3 regions of the Arenibacter lacus genome follow, and region 2 is predicted to be linked to each of the others. Evidence: riboswitches for the same ligand, from Rfam matches in the RefSeq annotation. Region 2 holds a riboswitch; each other region holds the start of a gene.
The links. Region 2 has a riboswitch for S-adenosylmethionine ahead of F1E73_RS17905 (5' nucleotidase, NT5C type). Riboswitches for the same ligand answer to the same signal wherever they lie in the genome.
Positions count from the first base shown of each region.

Region 1: linked by a shared signal. The riboswitch ahead of F1E73_RS12075 (O-acetylhomoserine aminocarboxypropyltransferase/cysteine synthase family protein) and the one ahead of F1E73_RS17905 (5' nucleotidase, NT5C type) in region 2 are both predicted to bind S-adenosylmethionine.
Region 3: linked by a shared signal. The riboswitch ahead of F1E73_RS12015 (homocysteine S-methyltransferase family protein) and the one ahead of F1E73_RS17905 (5' nucleotidase, NT5C type) in region 2 are both predicted to bind S-adenosylmethionine.

Region 1 is NZ_VVIN01000041.1:16,688-23,294, forward strand. It holds gene thrA (bifunctional aspartate kinase/homoserine dehydrogenase I) at 1-115, opposite strand, end outside; gene F1E73_RS12075 (O-acetylhomoserine aminocarboxypropyltransferase/cysteine synthase family protein) at 272-1,549, opposite strand; SAM riboswitch class I at 1,718-1,813, opposite strand; gene metK (methionine adenosyltransferase) at 1,888-3,144, opposite strand; gene F1E73_RS12085 (deoxynucleoside kinase) at 3,684-4,298, shown strand; gene F1E73_RS12090 (App1 family protein) at 4,364-5,380, opposite strand; gene F1E73_RS12095 (sodium-translocating pyrophosphatase) at 5,558-6,607, opposite strand, start outside.
Region 2 is NZ_VVIN01000047.1:588-7,194, forward strand. It holds gene F1E73_RS12765 (hypothetical protein) at 1-466, opposite strand, end outside; gene F1E73_RS12770 (DUF6557 family protein) at 502-1,011, opposite strand; gene F1E73_RS12775 (hypothetical protein) at 1,092-1,532, opposite strand; gene F1E73_RS17905 (5' nucleotidase, NT5C type) at 1,591-2,424, opposite strand; SAM-I-IV-variant riboswitch at 2,615-2,712, opposite strand; gene F1E73_RS12785 (metallophosphoesterase) at 2,974-3,888, shown strand; gene F1E73_RS12790 (DEAD/DEAH box helicase) at 4,122-6,607, shown strand, end outside.
Region 3 is NZ_VVIN01000041.1:1,335-7,941, forward strand. It holds gene F1E73_RS12010 (threonine ammonia-lyase) at 1-90, opposite strand, end outside; gene F1E73_RS12015 (homocysteine S-methyltransferase family protein) at 90-1,100, opposite strand; SAM riboswitch class I at 1,284-1,435, opposite strand; gene F1E73_RS12020 (NAD(P)/FAD-dependent oxidoreductase) at 1,677-2,741, opposite strand; gene cobA (uroporphyrinogen-III C-methyltransferase) at 2,762-3,613, opposite strand; gene F1E73_RS12030 (HEPN domain-containing protein) at 3,618-5,708, opposite strand; gene F1E73_RS12035 (sulfate adenylyltransferase subunit 1) at 5,825-6,607, opposite strand, start outside.

The DNA of each region.
Region 1 (6,607 bases), on a different contig from region 2:
CCAATATAATAGGGGCCGTATGCAACGGGAGCCCAAAAATTTCATAAGACAAATTAATATCCAATTTATAGCCGCTATCGGTGACATAATCTTGGATTGAAAGTTGATGTAGCATAAATAAAGCTTGAAAAAATTCTTTGAATAAAGCAAGAATGGGATTTTGATAATTAGGGGAACGCTTTGCCCACTAAGGGTGTTTTATTGCGTTCCCCAAGTTCCCTTTTCTATATTAATTATTGCGAAAGGTTATTTGATATTGCACCTAAAGTGATTACTGGATGGCAGAAAATGCTTGCTCCAAATCTGCTTTAATATCTTCAATATCTTCCAAACCTACACATATACGCACCAAATCCTTGGTTACCCCAGTGGTCTGTTGCGCTTCGTCATCCAATTGTTGGTGAGTAGTACTGGCCGGGTGGATTATTAGGGATTTGGTATCTCCAATATTGGCCAAGAGAGAAAATAGTTTTGTTGCGTCCACTACGTTCTTAGCCGCCTCATAGCCTCCTTTTACCCCAAAGGTTACAATACCACTTTGCCCTTTAGGCAGGTATTTTTGGGCCAACTTATGATAAGGACTACTAGCTAAGCCAGGATAATTAACCCATGCAACTTCTTCCCTATCCTGAAGCCATTTTGCCACTTCTAGGGCATTTTCACTATGCTTCTTCATCCTGATTTCCAAGGTTTCTAAACCTTGTATAATCTGAAAGGCATTAAACGGACTTAAAGATGCCCCAAGATCCCTTAGCCCCTCAATTCTTACCTTAGCAATAAATGCAGCGTTCCCCAATGCCTCGTGGTATACCAATCCGTGATATCCAGGAGAAGGTTCTGTAAATTCTGGGAATTTTCCACTACTCCAATCAAATTTACCTGCATCTATAATGACTCCTCCCATAGAGGTACCATTTCCGTTAATGTATTTGGTAAGGGAGTGGATTACTATATCGGCACCGTGCTCTATAGGTTTTATCAAAGCACTGGTAGCTACTGTATTATCCACTATAAAAGGAATTTTTGCGTTTTTAGCTACGCCGGATATCGCTTGCAAATCCAACACATCCAATTTAGGATTCCCCAAAGACTCCACAAATATGGCTTTGGTATTCTCTTGGATAGCTTTGGTAAAGTTCTCTTGATCTCCCGGATCTACAAAGGTGGTAGTAATACCAAATCTCGGTAAGGTTACCGCCAAAAGGTTGTAGGTACCACCGTATAGACTACTAGAAGCCACTATATGATCGCCAGTTTTCAATAGCACCAAAAGGGCAGTAGAAACGGCAGCGGTTCCAGAAGCGGTCACCACACTGGCGATACCCCCCTCCAAAGCAGCTAAACGCTTTTCCAAAATATCGTTGGTAGGATTGTTTAATCTAGTATATATATACCCTGGTTCGGAAAGATTAAATCTACTAGCGGCATGGTCGGTATCATCAAACACATAGGCCGTATTCTGGTATATTGGTACCGCTCTGGTTCCTTCGGTTAACTTTGTATCGTGACCAGCGTGTAACGCATTAGTTGCAAATTTTTGAGTACTCATGATTTTTTTTGTTTTTTATTAAATTATTAAACTATCAAATAAAAATCCAAAGCTAATAAGGCGGACAGCGCCCTATCTGAAAATCAAAAAGTTAAAAAGAAAGTCAATTACCGGAGTAACCGTTTGTGTTATCTGCCTTGCATACATAACAGCCACTAAGGCTCATGTTTTACATCGGTAGAATGTAGCACCTTCATTGATACAGGAATCAAAGGGTTGCTAAGGTTTCAAAGGGTCTATTCCCTCCACCTTTCTTGATAACAATTCAATAAGTGTTTGAACTTTAGAAATGCAAATATAGGCAAGGAAAAACTCATTTCCCCACTAATTTCAAAAAATTATAAATTAAACGCTTCCTTAACTTCGTCTACAGCGTCCAATTTTTCCCACGTAAACAATTCCACTTCCTTTTCAATCCTTCCATTATAGGGTGATTCATAGACTTTGGTCACTATTTGGGGTTCTTTTCCCATATGGCCATAGGCTGCGGTTTCCAAATATATCGGGTTTCTCAACTTTAGTCGCTCTTCTATGGCAAAGGGACGCATATCAAACAGCTGCGCTACTTTTTCAGCAATCTGTCCATCGGTTAAATCTACATTTGCGGTACCATACGTATCCACCAATATGGAAGTAGGCTCTACTACCCCAATGGCATAACTCACCTGCAACAATAGCTCATCGGCCACCCCGGCAGCTACCAAATTCTTGGCCGCATGCCTAGCTGCATACGCTGCACTACGGTCTACCTTACTAGGATCCTTTCCGCTAAACGCACCCCCACCATGGGCTCCTTTGCCCCCGTAGGTATCCACAATAATCTTTCGTCCCGTAAGTCCGGTATCCCCATGGGGTCCCCCAATAACAAATTTCCCTGTAGGATTTATGTGGTATTTAATATGTTCATCAAAAAGGCTTCTTATGGTTTCGGGAAGCTGTTCCTTAACCTTAGGAATTAAGATAGAAATAATATCCTCTTTAATTTTAGCCAATACTACGGCATCATCCTCATCAAACTCATCGTGCTGGGTAGAAACCACTATTGTATCTATTCGTTGAGGAAGATTGTCATCCGAATATTCAATGGTTACCTGCGCCTTAGCATCGGGACGCAAATAATCTATCTGGGAACCCTCTCTTCTTATCTCTGCCAATACCTGTAAAATCTTATGAGAGATATCCAAGGCCAAAGGCATATAGTTTTCGGTTTCTTTAGTGGCATATCCAAACATCATCCCTTGGTCACCCGCCCCCTGCTCTTCTTTGGTGCCCCTGTCTACTCCCTGATTGATATCTTTAGACTGCTCATGAATCAAGGAAATTACTCCACAAGAATCACCGCTAAACTTGTATTCGCCATTGGTGTACCCAATTTTATTGATTACATCCCTAGCAATTTGCTGAACATCCAAATAGGTGCGACTCTTAACTTCCCCGGCCAATACTACCTGACCAGTTGTTACTAAGGTCTCACAAGCCACCTTGCTTTCAGGATCGAAGGCTAAAAAGTTATCTAAAAGCGCATCACTAATCTGGTCTGCAATTTTATCGGGATGCCCCTCACTAACGGATTCTGAAGTAAATAAATATGCCATTTTCGTTTTTTATAACTAAATAAGGGCAAGGATTTGTTGAAGTCTAGAGAAGAGTAACTGTAAGTGTTATAAATACCACGAACAACATAGCCTGCTTTAGCATTTTATTAGACCAAAAAATAAGCTTGGTCTTTAGAGGTTGCAATCAGTCAAATCCTTCCTCCTAAATTTTACAGGCACAAAAGTACAAGAAATACTGACGAATCAAAATAGGTTTAACAACAATTTTTAAAAGGGAGCGCAAAAGCACCCAAGACCTTAGACAGTGAAGGACCACCCTTTACATTCCTTTTTTAAATTTATAGGCCTTTAAAAAAAAGAAAGCCTACTCCCATACTATAAATCGATATTTTAAGTTAAGAATAGCACTGAGGTCTTTGGTCCGAATTAAAATCATGGAAATAGCGACCTAGGATTTTAGCAGCGCTATTAACCGGATAATAATCCAAAGATTTTAGCATCCACGGTATATCTTGTATATTGTGCCGTTTATTTGCATATACCCCAGAAAAACACTAATCTTAATATAAAAACTACCTATGCATATTGCTGTTGCCGGAAATATTGGAGCTGGAAAAACGACCTTAACTAGGCTGCTATCCAAACACTATAAGTGGGAAGCCCAATTTGAAGATGTTGTAGACAACCCCTATTTGGACGATTTTTACAATCAGATGGAACGCTGGAGCTTTAACCTCCAGATATATTTCCTTAACAATAGATACCGCCAAATTTTGGACATCCGAAAAAGCGGAAAGGAAACCATTCAAGATAGAACCATTTATGAGGATGCTCATATCTTTGCCCCCAACCTACATGCCATGGGCTTAATGACCAATAGGGATTTTAACAACTACACCAGTCTTTTTGAGTTGATGGAAACCTTGGTACAACCCCCAGATTTATTGATCTACCTGCGTAGTTCCATTCCTAATTTGGTAAACCAAATACACAAGCGGGGCAGGGAGTACGAAAACACCATCTCCATAGACTACCTAAGCCGATTAAATGAGCGCTATGAGGCTTGGGCACAGAGCTATGAAAAAGGGAAACTTTTGGTGATCGATGTGGACAAACTAGATTTCGTGGCCAATCCGGAGGATTTAGGACTGGTTATCAACAAAATAGACGCAGAGATTCACGGCTTATTCTAAGTCTTTGAGTCGGGAAACAACACCTTTAAGCTAATTGTATTCAGCATCAAATACCAGCAACAAGGCTACTTGATAAATCCATTTTCCTGAGCGTGTTGTATGGCTTGCTTGGAATTTTCCACGAACAGCACAGGCGTAGTCTTATAGCCTGCAAACAGACCTTTAACCCGTAACATCTTCTTGTTATGGGCCACTGTCCGCAAATATATGGCCTTGATCCTATCTGGGAAGCGCTGGGCAATTTCCATGTAAATATCGGCATCCTTTTCCCCGCTGTCGCCAATAAGGATCAAGGGCATATCCGGATAGGTCTCTAGAATATTTAAAATTTCCGTGGGTTTGTGAGGCTTATTTTCCTCGCTTGCCTTCCGATGCCTTTTAAAAAATGAACTTAGACTCCGCAAGAGAATAGGGCCTTTGGGGAAGTTATTTTCCCTCAAGAAGAATTCCAGGTACCGATAAAGATTCCACGGGCTGTTACTCACATAAAAAATGGGGTTGGAGGCATCTCCACTGGGCCCCCTGTGCAAACGGTGGTAAAAATCAGCGGCCCCAGTAAGGGGCAGCCGTTTCCCCGGTGTTGTAAATAAGGTGTTATATATTACCCGCCACTTTAAAGGGGATATTAAACCCGTATGCAGAATAGTATCATCTATATCACTTACCACCCCAAAATCACAGGTTTTAGGTGGCAGCATCATCTCTCCAGGGAACCTATTCCCCAAATTAAACCTTCGTTTTGGATCAGGGTCCACAAAAGATATTTCGTAGGTCACCCACCCCTCTTCATTAGCCTTTAACCGCCTACCTTCCAAAGGCAGCTTCACCAAGAAATACCCCTCATCATCTGCCATAAACTGGTGTTCCCACCCATTGGGAAGTCTTAGCACGAGCTTAGCATTCCGAATCTCATCGGTTTCAAACCGCTTCCAAGAATTAATCAGGAGTTGAAAGACATTCTTTTTGGAGAGATCTATGTTCTCATCCTCCAGCGCCCGTCCCTTTATGTACAAGGATTTTTCAGTACCATAGGTCTGAAATGTAATTACCTGTAAGGGATCTTTTGATCTCAACCAACCCATCCAATAAAGTTAATAAAATACCCATCCTTCACAAAATAAGCTTTCCCTCTATCGCATAGCCCATTGCCTCAATCATAATTGACCCTACACTTAGGGAAACACGTTCCCAAGGCAATACTTTTAAAATAAAAAGCCCCGTCTTACAAACGGGGCTTAAAACGGATTCATTTTATTTTACTACTTTTTTTCTATTTCCACCTTATCGATAACCACCTTAACTTTAGCGTCATCCTTATTTAGATTGGAGGCTTCCAACGCTTTTAATTGCGCCTTTACTTCTTCATGGGTTCCTTTAAAGACCTTTTCCTTCTTAAGCTCCTTACCGTTTTCAACCACCGTGTAATTCACGGTTGCCTGCGCCATTCCTTCTCCTTCCACTTTCATTTCTACCTGTATCTCCTTTTTAGAGACCTCTGTTGGCAATTCGTGCCCCCCTAAAATAGGTGCAATCACCAAACCGATTAAACAGGTTAATTTCACTAGGATATTCATGGATGGTCCGGAAGTATCCTTAAATGGATCACCTACGGTATCTCCAGTAATGGCTGCCTTATGCGCCTCGGACCCCTTATAGGTCATTTCCCCATTAATCTCCACGCCCGCTTCAAATGATTTCTTAGCATTATCCCAAGCGCCACCAGCGTTATTCTGGAAAATAGCCCATAAAACACCAGAGACGGTAACACCAGCCATATAGCCCCCTAGCATCTCTCCAATTAATTGGTTATCGCTGCCATACACCAGTTTACCCAACAGCACAATCGCAATAGGGAATCCGATAGTCAGCAAGCCAGGCAACATCATTTCTCTCAGGGCAGCTTTGGTAGATATATCCACGCACTTTGCATAGTCTGGTTTACTGGCTCCTTCCATTATCCCAGGTATTTCCTTAAACTGTCTCCTCACTTCGTAGACCATATCCATGGCGGCTTTCCCTACTGAGTTCATTGCCAAGGCAGAAAACACTACGGGCACCATCCCCCCTACAAAGAGCATGGACAAAACAGGTGCTTTAAAAATATTAATCCCATCTATTCCCGTAAAGGTTACATAGGCTGCAAACAACGCCAAGGAAGTTAATGCTGCAGAAGCAATAGCAAATCCTTTTCCGGTTGCTGCCGTGGTGTTCCCTACGGAATCTAGAATATCTGTACGCTCCCTAACAATGGGATCTTGTTCACTCATTTCCGCGATACCTCCCGCATTATCGGCAATAGGGCCAAAGGC
Region 2 (6,607 bases):
CTATCCATACTACGTGGATGTCCTTCTTATCATACCCATATCCCTTTATTGCATGTGCGAGGTTAAAGAAGTCTATACTTTCATCGACTGCATCTAAATAAATTAGATTCGGCTTTATTTCAGGCTTATTTCGATTTAGCCATGAGCTTAACTCTTTTGGAGTCCATGCCGATGGATGTGCCACCCGATCGATTTTATAATACATATCATCCACTTCCTCGGGATTGGACATATCTACTTTATTGATTTCCAGACCCCATCGGTCCATCAATTCGGCTCTTGCTTTGTTTGATTGCATAGCTAAAGCATACGCCTTATCTGAACTGATAGTTATCCCATTTAAGTCCAATGAGTCACCTAGAATACTTGGTTTATCCGCAGCCACACCACCCACTACAATCACTACTGTATTGTTCAAAGGGTTGGGGACACCACCTAAAGTGATAGTTTTGTTGTTGTTTTCCACATATTACATTTTTATTAGTTTAAGTTATGTTGTTGTTAATCTTCTTCTTCCCCTTCATTTAAAAAATCTTCAATAGAAGTCCTAATCTTATCTTGTTCTTCCTCTGTCATAGGCTTTCGGTCTTCTCTATTTTTTTTGGGCCTGTTAAGTGCTTTTTGAATGTCCTCTTCGGAAAAGCCTACATAGGTCATTTCATACAAACAATGGACAATTATTTCCTGGGTCGAATAAGCTGCTAAACCTTCTTTACTGATTTCCATTCCCAACCATTCAGCCCAAGGGGTGAATTCTATTCCCTGTGCGTATTTTTCTTCTTCTGTTTTAGGATACTTACATAGTCCAGCAACATCAACATAGTTGTTATAACCATGGGTTACCGATTCTATAACTAACCACGTATCCGTCTTTACTGGCTCCAATGTTTTTAATTTTTCAAATACTAGTTCATAGCCCTTCATATTTTTCTTTCCCTCTGGATAGATTTCTGAAAATTTGGATGAAATACTTGGCCAGGCAGTGTTTAGTATAAGTGCTTTAAAAGTCATAATACCTTGGGTTTATGGTTGCGTTTTGGTCGTGATATTGAATCGCCATTTTATATTAGGTTTGTTTGTTGAACAATAATTTAGTCGATAAATTTTAAAAACTCTTCTGGCTGCTGCAAATAATAGACCAATGGCATTAAGGTTTTTGTTTTACTCTTCAACCGAACCAGTTCCGACAAGAATTCATTCTCCTTACCTAATGCAGTACAGACCATATAGAGTACCGCATTCATGCCTTTTCCTTTATAACGTGCTCTGATCGAATTGTTTTCATTGATTTTATGGATAAATAAATCTATGGGTACGTTGTTAAATAGCTCTCTTATAACTTCAAAATCTTCCGTTAAGGTTTCCAACCGCTGCGTATTTGAAGCTACTGCCTGTTTAAAATACCAAGACTGACTAGGAGCGTTCTCCAATTGTTGTTTTAAGGTGGCATATTCCACCATTATTTTAACTAGGGTAGAATTGCTTTTCTTTTTTACCAATAGATTTTCAATCCTATGGAGTTTTAAGGCCACATCAGTTCGGTTTAGAGTAAAACATTTTTTTAGTTCGATTTTAATTTCTCCTATAATTTTAAGCCAAATTCTTCATGTAAGCGATTACCGCTTTCCAATCCTCAAACCCTTTCCCTTCTGCCCCAAAGTGAATATGCTTGCCAGCAAACTTTCCGGCGCCGTTTGCCGTACGGTCATCAATAAGGAAATCGCCTTTTGCTAAATGTTTGTTGTGCGATAGGATTAATCTTTTGTAGGCAGCTTTAGACAAATGTTGTTTCACCCAGAGCAATTTGTCCGTCCAGGCAGAAGGGTTGTCCCAAGGAGCGGTGGATAGAATATAGGTGTCAAAATTCTTGCTTAGCCACTTAAAACCTTCAATGGCACCTTCATAGGGATCCATTAAAGCGAAAATACCAGGTACATCGTCCAAATTTCCTTCATATGTTGCTTTGTCTTCCTCTGAAATACGATCGATTCCGGACTGAAAATTCACCAAAACATTATCCATATCTACAAACACAATCTGTTTGGCGTTTCTTCTCTTAAGCTCTAAAAGCTCCTTGTAGTTTTTGGTGTGCCGTACCACCTCTTCACAAAACAGAAGGGAAGAGTTGTCCTGTGCATATCCGGCCTCTCCTAGCGGACTCACCCCAAAAGTTTCCCTTTTTTTATTAACGCGGTCTGTGTATTCCTGGGACATGGGGCTTATTCCTTTTGACCTGTCTTTAGAATCTGCCCCGGAATCTCCCATAAAATCATATTCTTCCCCAAATAGGGCCAACCGTAAATTTTTGACCTGGGTAGCAAAGGGGGTTGGTTTTCTTTGTATTTCCCTTACTTTTTCAATTTCATAGTCTGTTAAGTGTTCTTGGTAGTGGTGTAAGATTTTTCCAATGGTAAGTGTTGTCATAGTTTGTTTTAGTTTAAATAATAGGTTCTTAGATACCAAATCCACCGGTATTGGCTTAGCTACTCTAACAGTGCTGCTCACCCTTTAATGCGCTGTTCCTTTATACAATCATTTTAATTTTGAACACCAGTTTCCTTGTCCTTTTGTGTTATCAAAAGCACGCAACGCTAGTTTCTGTTAAAAAAATGGGTTATAAACATATTTTTCCTTTTGGTTAGGCTCATTGTTTTAACACCTTCGCCTGTTTGGGCAGGTTGCTATCACTTAGCGTGATTCGTAATAATATTTCAAATATAAAGAAAAAATATGGAATATTCTTTTAAGTTTGTAAGGTAATGTTTACTGAATTAGGTGTAAAGAACATCCTCTAAGATTTTAAAATTAGTGTTCATAGAAATTATAGAATAGGAAGGTATTGCTATTAAGCGAGATTGGTGTTCAATTTTTCAACAGCCTTATTTTTATAGAGATTTAGAGGACTTAACTAACATTAGGGGATAATATTATAATAACAACCTGTAGAATTTTTATAAATAAAATAAACAATTAATGATAGATTTAATTGGCGATATACACGGATACGCCGACGAACTTGAAGAGTTGCTCGAAAAGCTAGGTTATGCTAAAAAAGACAACCATTATGCCCACCCTAACAGGAAAGTTTTATTTGTTGGGGACTATATTGATAGAGGGCCAAAAATCAGGGGAACCTTAGAAATTGTAAAGCAAATGGTAGACCATGGGAGCGCCATTGCGTTAATAGGGAACCACGAATACAATGCGCTGTGTTTTTATGCGCAAGATTCTGATGGTAAATATTTAAGGGAACATTCGGAAAAAAATAAAGGTCAGCTCCAAGCAACAATAGACCAGTTTAAAAATAGGGAGGAAGAATTTAAAATGTACTTGGAGTGGTTTAAAACGCTACCGCTATTCTACGAAACCGATACCTTTAGAGCAGTACACGCCTGTTGGGATTATAAAAGCATAGCCTACCTAAAGCAACATTTAAATAACAATAAACTAAACGATGATTTACTCCGTGAATCTGTAAAGAAAGGCACAGAATTATACAATGCTATTGAAAACACCTTAAAAGGAAAGGAAATTCCATTACCCGGAAAACTTTTCTTTAAAGATAAGGATGGTAACGAGCGAAGGGAGACGAGGATTAGGTGGTGGGAAGATCCATCGCAAATGACTTATGAGGAAATTAGCGTCCATGCTTATGAAGGGCTACCAAATATACCGATTGATGTAAACGATTTAAAGGATACAGATTATTATGAAAAAGGGGACAAACCTGTTTTCTTTGGGCACTATTGGTTAACAGAAGGTCAGCCGTCACTCTTTAAAGATAATATTTGCTGTCTAGATTATAGTGTAGCAAAGGATGGATATCTTGTGGCATATAGCTTTGACGGAGAAAGTGCGCTAGATGGGCAGAAATTCACTTATGAATAATAGAATAAACCATCTAGCTAGTTGTGGAGTAAACTCCATTCCTAAATAACAGTACTTTTAAAGGCTATAAGTAGTTCATGGGAAAACCTTAGAGTCTTTGAAATACTTTGATGAAATATTTAACAAATGTTTCATCAAAGTATAGTTTCCTTTTAAAATAAGAAAAAGAAAAATAAATTTAATGATTTAAATAATGAGCATTAGGGCAATCAGGCCAAAATAACCAATGACCAATGTTTAGTTTAAGAGCATTATATTACACCGAAGAAGTTAATCAGTTTATTACAGGGCTTGTAGAGCCAAAAGTTCTAAAGGAGTTATCCCGTAAACTAAGTGGTTTTACAGTTCATAACGGTCCAAATTATATAGATAGGGACAGCGTACCGCCGTTGTACAAGGTGGCATGGAATTTACTTAATAGAGGAGATCATACTAGAGCATCTTTACGCGTAAGCTCTTATTTATTGGCGCGCTATTTTGGAGAGGAGTTTTCTAAATTTAATATGGCTAATCCTCTGGTTAGTGCAGGCCCAATCACCATTGAAGATTTAGATCCAATAACACTCAATCAATTCTTAGAGACCTTATCGGTTTTATCTGAAGAAGATACGGTTAGATTTGGCAGTTTTTATACCAATTTATATCAATATTACAAAAAGAGTGCGCTATTTGCTCAGCTACAAAAAACCATGCTATTTTGTCTTTTGGCAAACCCAAAGCCTACCCAATTCCTAATTAAAGGAATATCCAAAGAAGAAACAGACCTTCTACATGAAGATTTAAATCAACTTTTTTTTGCGCTTAACAGTTTAATTAATGATAAAGAAACTCCTATTACACTTATTGGAGAAAATTCTTTGAATAATGTAGTTACCATTAACTGTATAAATGAGGACGGGGATAATATCTTTATAAGTAATCATTATGAAGAAAATAATCAATTGCCTTTTACTTTTTTATTTGATAGACGTATAAAATATACCTCTTTAGGCACCTTAGTTGAAGAAGAAATTGAAGGTGCCAAAGGAATGGTGCAAACCCAAAGGTTTGATTATCATTCCCCAATGCAAAAAGAAGCATTACTCTTTATATTACAAAACATATTTAGAATATCTGCATTTAGGCCCGGGCAAGAAGCCATTATCAATAGGGCATTACCGGGTAAAGACGTTATAGGGCTTTTGCCTACGGGAGGTGGTAAATCGTTGACATTTCAAATTTGTGCGCTTCTTCATCCTGGAGTTACAGTTGTAGTGGATCCCATTAATTCACTAATGAAAGACCAGTATGATAAGCTAATGGCAAACGGAATTACCAATGTTAACTTTATTAACTCTTTTGACGATAAAAATTCTAGGGAAAATAAATTGCGCAATCTGCAAAAAGGCAAAATGTTAGTGGTGTTTGTTTCCCCAGAACGTTTTCAGATGCAGAATTTTAGAACTACCCTTGCTGCCAGCAAAAATACTGGGGTATACTTTAGCTATGCGGTTATAGATGAGGCGCACTGCGTATCTGAATGGGGGCACGACTTTAGACATGTTTATCTAAATTTAGCAGAAAACTTAAAAAGACATTGCCCAACCAAAAATCAAGATCTTTCCTTTTTTGGATTAACTGCAACCGCTTCCTTTGATGTGTTGGCAGATGTGCAAAGGGAATTAAGACTTAATGATGATGCCATTGTAACGCTACCTGCAGAAGCTATAGATCGTAAAGAGTTGACTTTTAAAATTTTACCTATAGATTTAAAAGTGGAGAGGAACTTAATATTTCATGAGAGAGAAAGGCAACTAGCTCATGTGAAATACCCTGTTTTACATCAATTTTTAGAAGACATGCCCAATGCTATAAGCCAATTGGAAGCTCAATATGGCTTAATAGGTACAAATGGTGATTTTTATGGAGATGTAAATGGGAGGTATAAAAATGCAGGAGTGATATTTTGTCCTTCTAAATCCGACAAATTAGCAAGCGGCGTGCTTCATCTTAAAAATGGAAATAGAAACGAATTTAAAGGTTTGGACAGTTTACCATTTTTAAATATTTCTACTTTTTTTGGAAGTGGTAATGATGAAAGTATCAGCAATAAAAAAGTGGAAAAGGCAGCCGATGAATCTTTAGAAAATCAGAATGACTTCTTAAGAAATAAGTCTAACCTCATGTTGGCTACAAAGGCTTTTGGAATGGGTATAGATAAACCAAATATTAGATTTACTGTACACTATAGCTTTCCAAATTCGGTAGAAAGTTTTTATCAAGAAGCCGGGAGAGCAGGCCGAGATAGGCAGCCCTCTTTATGCACCATTCTTTACCATCCAACAGATGCTGAAATGAACATAGAATTCTTCAGGAATGGTTTTAGGGGAGAGAAACGGGAAAAAGAAATAATTGATGAACTACTTGAAGAAGTTCAATATGAAGACGAATTTTTTGTAAAATTCCTTGGATCAAAAATCAAAGACAAATATGATGAAGTAAGGTCGGTTGCTTTATACAACGATAGATACGTTTATATAAACGGCAAGTGGAGTAAGGATGAAAACGAAAGAATTACAATAGGACTTCTGGACTTAGAACGAAATCTTAGAAGCTATGATAATGCCACTCGAAACTTTGAAGAAAGGAAGGCAAAAGAGATTTTAGCTTTTTCTAGAAAAACGCTCAAAGAATTATGTCCCGATGGACAATATTTAAAGTGGTTTAATACAAAGAAAGC
Region 3 (6,607 bases), on a different contig from region 2:
TAACAATCGGGAGGTGAACACCGGTGTTCTATGGACAAAAGGGGCGATGCGCCGCCCAGCCTCAAGAAGAGTCTTTTTGGTGGGTATCATTAACTTATTGGTATCAACGTTTGTATTTGCCTAGGACTGTAATCCTTTACTATGTCTACCATGGCCTTAATATGCTCTGGGGTAGTTCCACAACATCCACCAACAATATTCACTAATTTCTTCTCGGCGTATTCTTTTATCTGGGAAGCCATCTGTTCTGGGGTTTCATCGTATTCTCCAAATGCATTAGGCAATCCTGCGTTGGGGTGGGCAGATACGGCATGCTCGGATTTGGCGCATAGCACTTCCAAGTGTGGCACCAACTGACTGGCTCCCAAGGCACAATTGAGTCCCACCGATAACATGGGAATATGACTTATAGAAATTAAAAACGCTTCTGCCGTTTGTCCGGAGAGCGTGCGTCCAGAAGCATCGGTAATGGTACCGCTGACCATAATGGGGACGTCCAAATTCCGTTCTTCCTTAACTTCTTCTATGGCAAACAAGGCTGCTTTGGCATTTAAGGTATCAAAAACAGTTTCCACCAATAAAATATCGCAGCCACCGTCTAACAAGGCTTCCACCTGTTGTTTATAGGCCGCTCGCAACTGATCGAAGGAAATTGCCCTAAAGCCAGGGTCATTTACATCTGGAGACATACTTGCGGTTTTGGTAGTAGGTCCAATACTCCCTGCCACAAATCTTGGCTTATGCGGTTCTTTCGCATTAAACTCGGCAGCTACCTCCTTTGCCAGTTTGGCCGATTCATAATTAAGGTCGTACACCAACTCTTGCATCCCATAATCTGCCATTCCGATAGTGGTACTAGAAAAGGTATTGGTTTCCACAATATCGGCCCCGGCCGCAAAATACTGGCGGTGAATATCCGCTATGGTATCGGGCTGGGTAAGAGATAAAAGGTCATTGTTCCCCTGCAATGGGCTGGGCCAATCCTTAAAACGCTCTCCTCTAAAATCCTCCTCCGTAAACTTATGGCGCTGTATCATGGTACCCATAGCACCATCCAACACCATAATCCGTTCTTTTAATATCTCCTGAATATTCTTCATCTCCTTTATAAATAAAATCAGCCCAAATGGCTTTCACCTTTAAATAAATACTAGTTCTGGTTGTACCAGAAATAATCAATTCTACTTCAACGGTCTACACACCCGGATTATACCGTGTTTAACCATTGCATTTAAGTATTTCGTAATCAAGTGAGGGAGCTATTGGGGCTAGGGCCTTTCTTTCTGTTATCTATTCCGAATTTTAAAACAATACTGCTGTTTTACGTACGGATTAGAACGTAGCACCTTCTTTATACTTCCTATAAGATTGGGAAAGAGACAAAGGGTTGCTAAGGCTTCATTGGGTCTAGTCCCTCCGCCTTTCTTGATAACGTATTCAAATTGATAATGAACAAAGTGCAAAGTAACGCAACACTAACTGCAAAAGCAAGGAATGCCCTGATTTTTTTGACCTGAGGGGCGTTCTCCAAAAGCACAAATACCTGTTGGATTTTTTTACTCCAACAGGTATTTTTCAGCCAATTCAAATTCATAATTATAATAGCAGCCATCCATAAACATTCCTTCAGAATAGGGAACATTTTAAGGCCTGACTGCGCTTTGGGCGATCTACCCCTAGGCCATGATACTCTGCACCACTTCTTTTTTGGCTTCCTTCTTACTTCCGTCAAAGCCTGTTACTCCCCCTACGGTAGTATATTTCATCACATAACGCTTTCCAGGGTTAATTAGTTGATAGGCACTTTGGCACATTACGGCCGCTTCGTGAAATCCAGATAGAATCAACTTAAGTTTACCAGGGTAGGTATTTACATCCCCAATGGCATATACCCCTGGAATATTGGTCTGATAGTCATAGGCATTATTCACCTTAATGGCATTCTTTTCTATCTCTAATCCCCAATTGCCAATTGGTCCTAGTTTAGGGGATAATCCGAACAAGGGAATAAAGTAATCGGTCTCCACATAGGTTTCACCTTTCCCCTCCTTGTTGTGTTTTATCACTACTGCCTCTAAATGCTCGTCCCCGTATAGGCGGGCCACCTCAGCTTCCGTAAACAATTTTATTTTGCCTGCTGCGGCCAACTCGGAGGCTTTTTGTACCGAATCCAATGCCCCCCTAAATTCGTTTCGCCTATGCACCAAGGAAACTTCCGAAGCAACATCCGCTAAGAAAATAGCCCAATCCAAGGCAGAATCCCCCCCTCCGGAAATCACTACTTTCTTATCCCGATATACTTCTGGGTCCTTAATCATATATGCTACCCCTTTATCTTCAAAGTCCACCAAATTGGGAATCAAGGGCTTTCTAGGCTCAAAGGATCCCAATCCTCCGGCAATAACCACTACCGGTGCATGGTGCTTGGTCCCTTTATTGGTGGTAACAATAAAGCTACCATCTTCTAATTTCTCCAAGGTCTCTGCCCGTTCTGCAAGGGTAAACCCTGGCTCAAAAGGCTCAATTTGCTGCATTAGATTTTTAACCAGATCACCTGCCAAGATTTCGGGAAATGCAGGGATATCATAAATTGGTTTCTTCGGGTATATTTCTGAACACTGTCCTCCTGGTTGGGGCAATGCGTCTATAAGATGCGTTTTTAGTTTTAACAATCCCGCTTCAAAAACGGTGAATAGTCCTGTTGGTCCGGCTCCTATTATTAGAATATCTGTTTTAATCATGCTCCTTCTTTTATATCTGGTTATATAATCACCTCTTCTTGCGAAAAGGCCTGTTGATGTTGGGAATTGCTTATAATATTTTGGATATGCTCCTTCACCTGAGAACGATGGTTTACCACCTCGCCTATAAGAATGATCGCGGGATTGCTCAATTCCTTTTCTGCCACTACCTCTTGGATAGTGCCTATAGTTCCAATCCCTATCTTTTCATTTTTACAGGTTCCATTTTGGATGATGGCGATGGGGAGCTCTCCTTTACCTTCTTTGGAAAACAATTCCACTATTTCCGAAAGTTTGCTCATCCCCATTAGAATTACCACGGTGGCGCTCGACTTAGCAGCCAGGGCTACATCGGAAGATAGTTTATGATCCTTAGTGGTTCCGGTGATAACCCAGAAACTTTCCGAGACCCCTCTCTTGGTCACTGGAATGTGTTGGGAAGCCGGTACGGCCAAGGAGGAAGAGATTCCTGGAACCATAGCAACCTTTAAACCTTTACTTGCCGCGTATTCCATTTCTTCGGCACCTCTTCCAAAAACAAAGGGATCTCCCCCTTTTAGTCGCACTACATGGCCGTGTGTTAAGCCCCTACTTACAATAAGGTCGTTAATTTGATCTTGTTGGTAGGCATAGCATCCCTTTCTCTTACCCACAAAAATATGTTCGGCATGAGGGGCGTATTCCAATAAGGAAGTATCCACTAGGGCGTCATAGAGCACCACATTGGCGGTCTTAAGCACATTGACGGCCTTAAGCGTAATGAGCTCTACATCTCCAGGACCTGCCCCAATTACCGTTAGCTTTCCAACCACCTTGGTTTTGGGGTGGAATGGGGCGTTTACCGCTTCCAATTTTTTATTGTTACTTCTCATGCTCTTAGGTTGTTGCCAGTTCCAATTGTCTATACGTTTCTACTGCGCTCAGAAAATCTTCAGCTTTTTTCAAATACGATTTAGCAAAAGCCTCTGTGGGCGCATTTTCTTTCAATTGAAGAACAGATTTCTCAAATCCTTCTTCCAGTTTAAACTTCCCTGTCTCCACAAAAAGCTTGTCAAAATCCCTGATAATACCGATATGGGTATTTACTTTGGTTTTTTCAGCGGTTAAAAGCGCTTTTGCGGTATTTACCATGGACGAATAGGAATGATAGATACTAGCTGCCCACTTTCCTTCTTCCAGGGTTAGTTTAGAGGTTTCCAATTTCTCCTCACTGTCAAATAAAAGGGTCGCCACCAAATCGATAACCACTCCTGCACATTCCCCCACTCCAATGGCCTTCTCATATTTTTCGGAATTCCCCCAATCAATAAAATCTGAAGGAACCAAGTTTGTCACATCGGATAAGGGCTTTAAGTAGTCATAAAAATACATTTGACCCTTCTCTTCATAGTAATCTACAAACGGCTTTCCATTCCCGTTTTTATCGTAATCGTCCAAAATGGATCGCAGGGCCTCGGGTCCGCGTTTACTTGGAATCTTTATCACTTTATCTGCATAACGCCCATTTCCATTGCCTAAGTTTCCTCCACCTAACAACACCTGTAGGGCTGGGGCCACTAATTTATCCTTGGTTCTAACGGACATCCCTTGGAAACCGATATTGGCCATATTGTGCTGTCCACAAGCGTTCATACATCCACTTATTTTTATAACCACATCTGGGTTATTGACGTAATGCGGGTATTCTGCCTTTATTACCTCTTCCAATTTATCGGCTATTCCCGTACTACTTGCAATTCCAAGGTTACAGGTATCTGTTCCTGGACAAGCTGTGATATCTACTGCCGTATTGTATCCAATCTCTGCAAAACCAAGTTTTTTCAATTCTTGATAGAAAAAGGGAACTAGGGATTCTCGCACATAGGGAATCAGGATGTTTTGGCGCAGGGTTAATCTAATTTCCCCTGCCGCGTACTTCTCTACCAAATCTGCCAACTGCCTTGCCTTATCAATATAAAAGTCGCCCAACAATACCTTTACCCCGATTGCCACGTAGCCCTCTTGCTTTTGAGGCACCAAATTGGTGGACTTCCAAAGTTCAAAATTGCGCTGGTCTTCAAGAACTACCGTAGGAGGTTCCAATTGGGAAACAGTAACTTCAGGATAGGAATCGGCATCAATTTCATAGGTCTGAAAAGGAATTGCCAATTGCTCTTCCTCCAATAATTCCCTAAACCCATCCAAACCAAGATCCTTTATAAGGAATTTCATTCTGGCCTTGGCCCTACTCTTTCGTTCTCCATAGCGATCAAAAACCCGCACCACTCCTTCCATTAGAGGAACAATCTGGTTAGCTGGCAAAAAGGAATACATTTCATCGGCAAGTCTAGGCTGGGAGCCCAATCCTCCCCCCAACATCACTTTAAATCCTTTTACCCCATCCTTCACTTTGGCAATGAAGCCAAGATCGTGCATATAGGAGAGCCCGGTGTCTGTATCCGAAGCTGAAAAAGAAACCTTAAACTTCCTCCCCATTTCCTGACTAATAGGGTTCCTTAAAAAATATTGGAATAAAGCATGGGCATAAGGAGAAACATCAAAAGGTTCGTTTACATCTATGCCCGCTGTCTCACTCGCGGTAATATTACGTACCGTATTACCACAGGCTTCACGGATTGTAATGGCATCTCTTTCTAACTGGGCCCATAATTCCGGGGTCCGATTAATATCTACATAGTGAATTTGAATATCCTGACGGGTGGTGATATGCAATCGGCCAGTGGAATATTCCTCAGAAACCTCACAGATCCTCCTAAGCTGCTGGGACGTGACTTTTCCATAGGGTAATTTGATCCTTATCATTTGGACCCCTGGCTGTCGCTGTCCATAAATCCCCCTAGCCAAACGCAGACTGCGGAACTTCTCCTCGTCTAGCTTACCTCCATTAAATTCATGGATTTTATCGGCTAAGTCTATAATGTCCTTTTCAACTACCGGATTTTCCAATTCTGTCCTAAAACTTTGCATGATCCTTAATTTATCTATTCAAAAAAAATAACTTCACTCTTATTAATACTGTTGTCCTATAGTCTTAATAGATTATTGCGACAACAACTTGGTTGTTGGGGAGTTAGGAAGGAGTTTTACTCAATAAATCCTACTCCGGCCGTATTATTGGTCTGATTGTCTATCAGGATAAAGGAACCATTGGTCCGATGCTCCTTAAACGTATCGTAAAAAATAGGCTTGTTCAACCTAAAGGTTACCAAAGCAATATCGTTCATTGCTAAACTATTAACACTCTCATCCACGCCAGAATAATCTGGTTCTATTTTGTGATGGATGTTTTCCACTTTGGCCAATACCTTGTTAACGCCGTGTTGAAGCACATATTTATTACCCAAGTTCAAATTTTGGGAATCCATCCAAGAAATAGTAGCGGTAAACTCTTTATTCACCGTAGGCAAATCGCCTACCTTCACCAACATATCCCCTCTACTTACATTCACCTCATCCTCTAAGGTGATGGTTACGGAAGACCTTCTAGTGGCCGTTTGATATTTCTTGTCATAGAAATAAATCTCCTTAATTCTAGATTTGGTCATAGACGGCAGCACTACTACTTCGTCGCCTACGCTCAATTCCCCTCCATAGACCTTTCCTGCAAACCCTCTAAAATCGTGGAACTCCTCTGTCTTTGGTCTAATTACGTATTGCACAGGAAATCTAGGCGTTCCCACATTGTAGACATCCTCTTTTTCCAAGGCTTCAAAATGCTCTAACAAGGTCTGTCCTTTATACCAAGTCATATTTTCGGAACGATTTACCACATTATCCCCTTTTAGGGCGCTAACTGGAATGAAGGTAATCTTCTGATCCTGGTAATCACGTTTTCCCATCAGTTCTTCAAAATCCGATTTGATCTC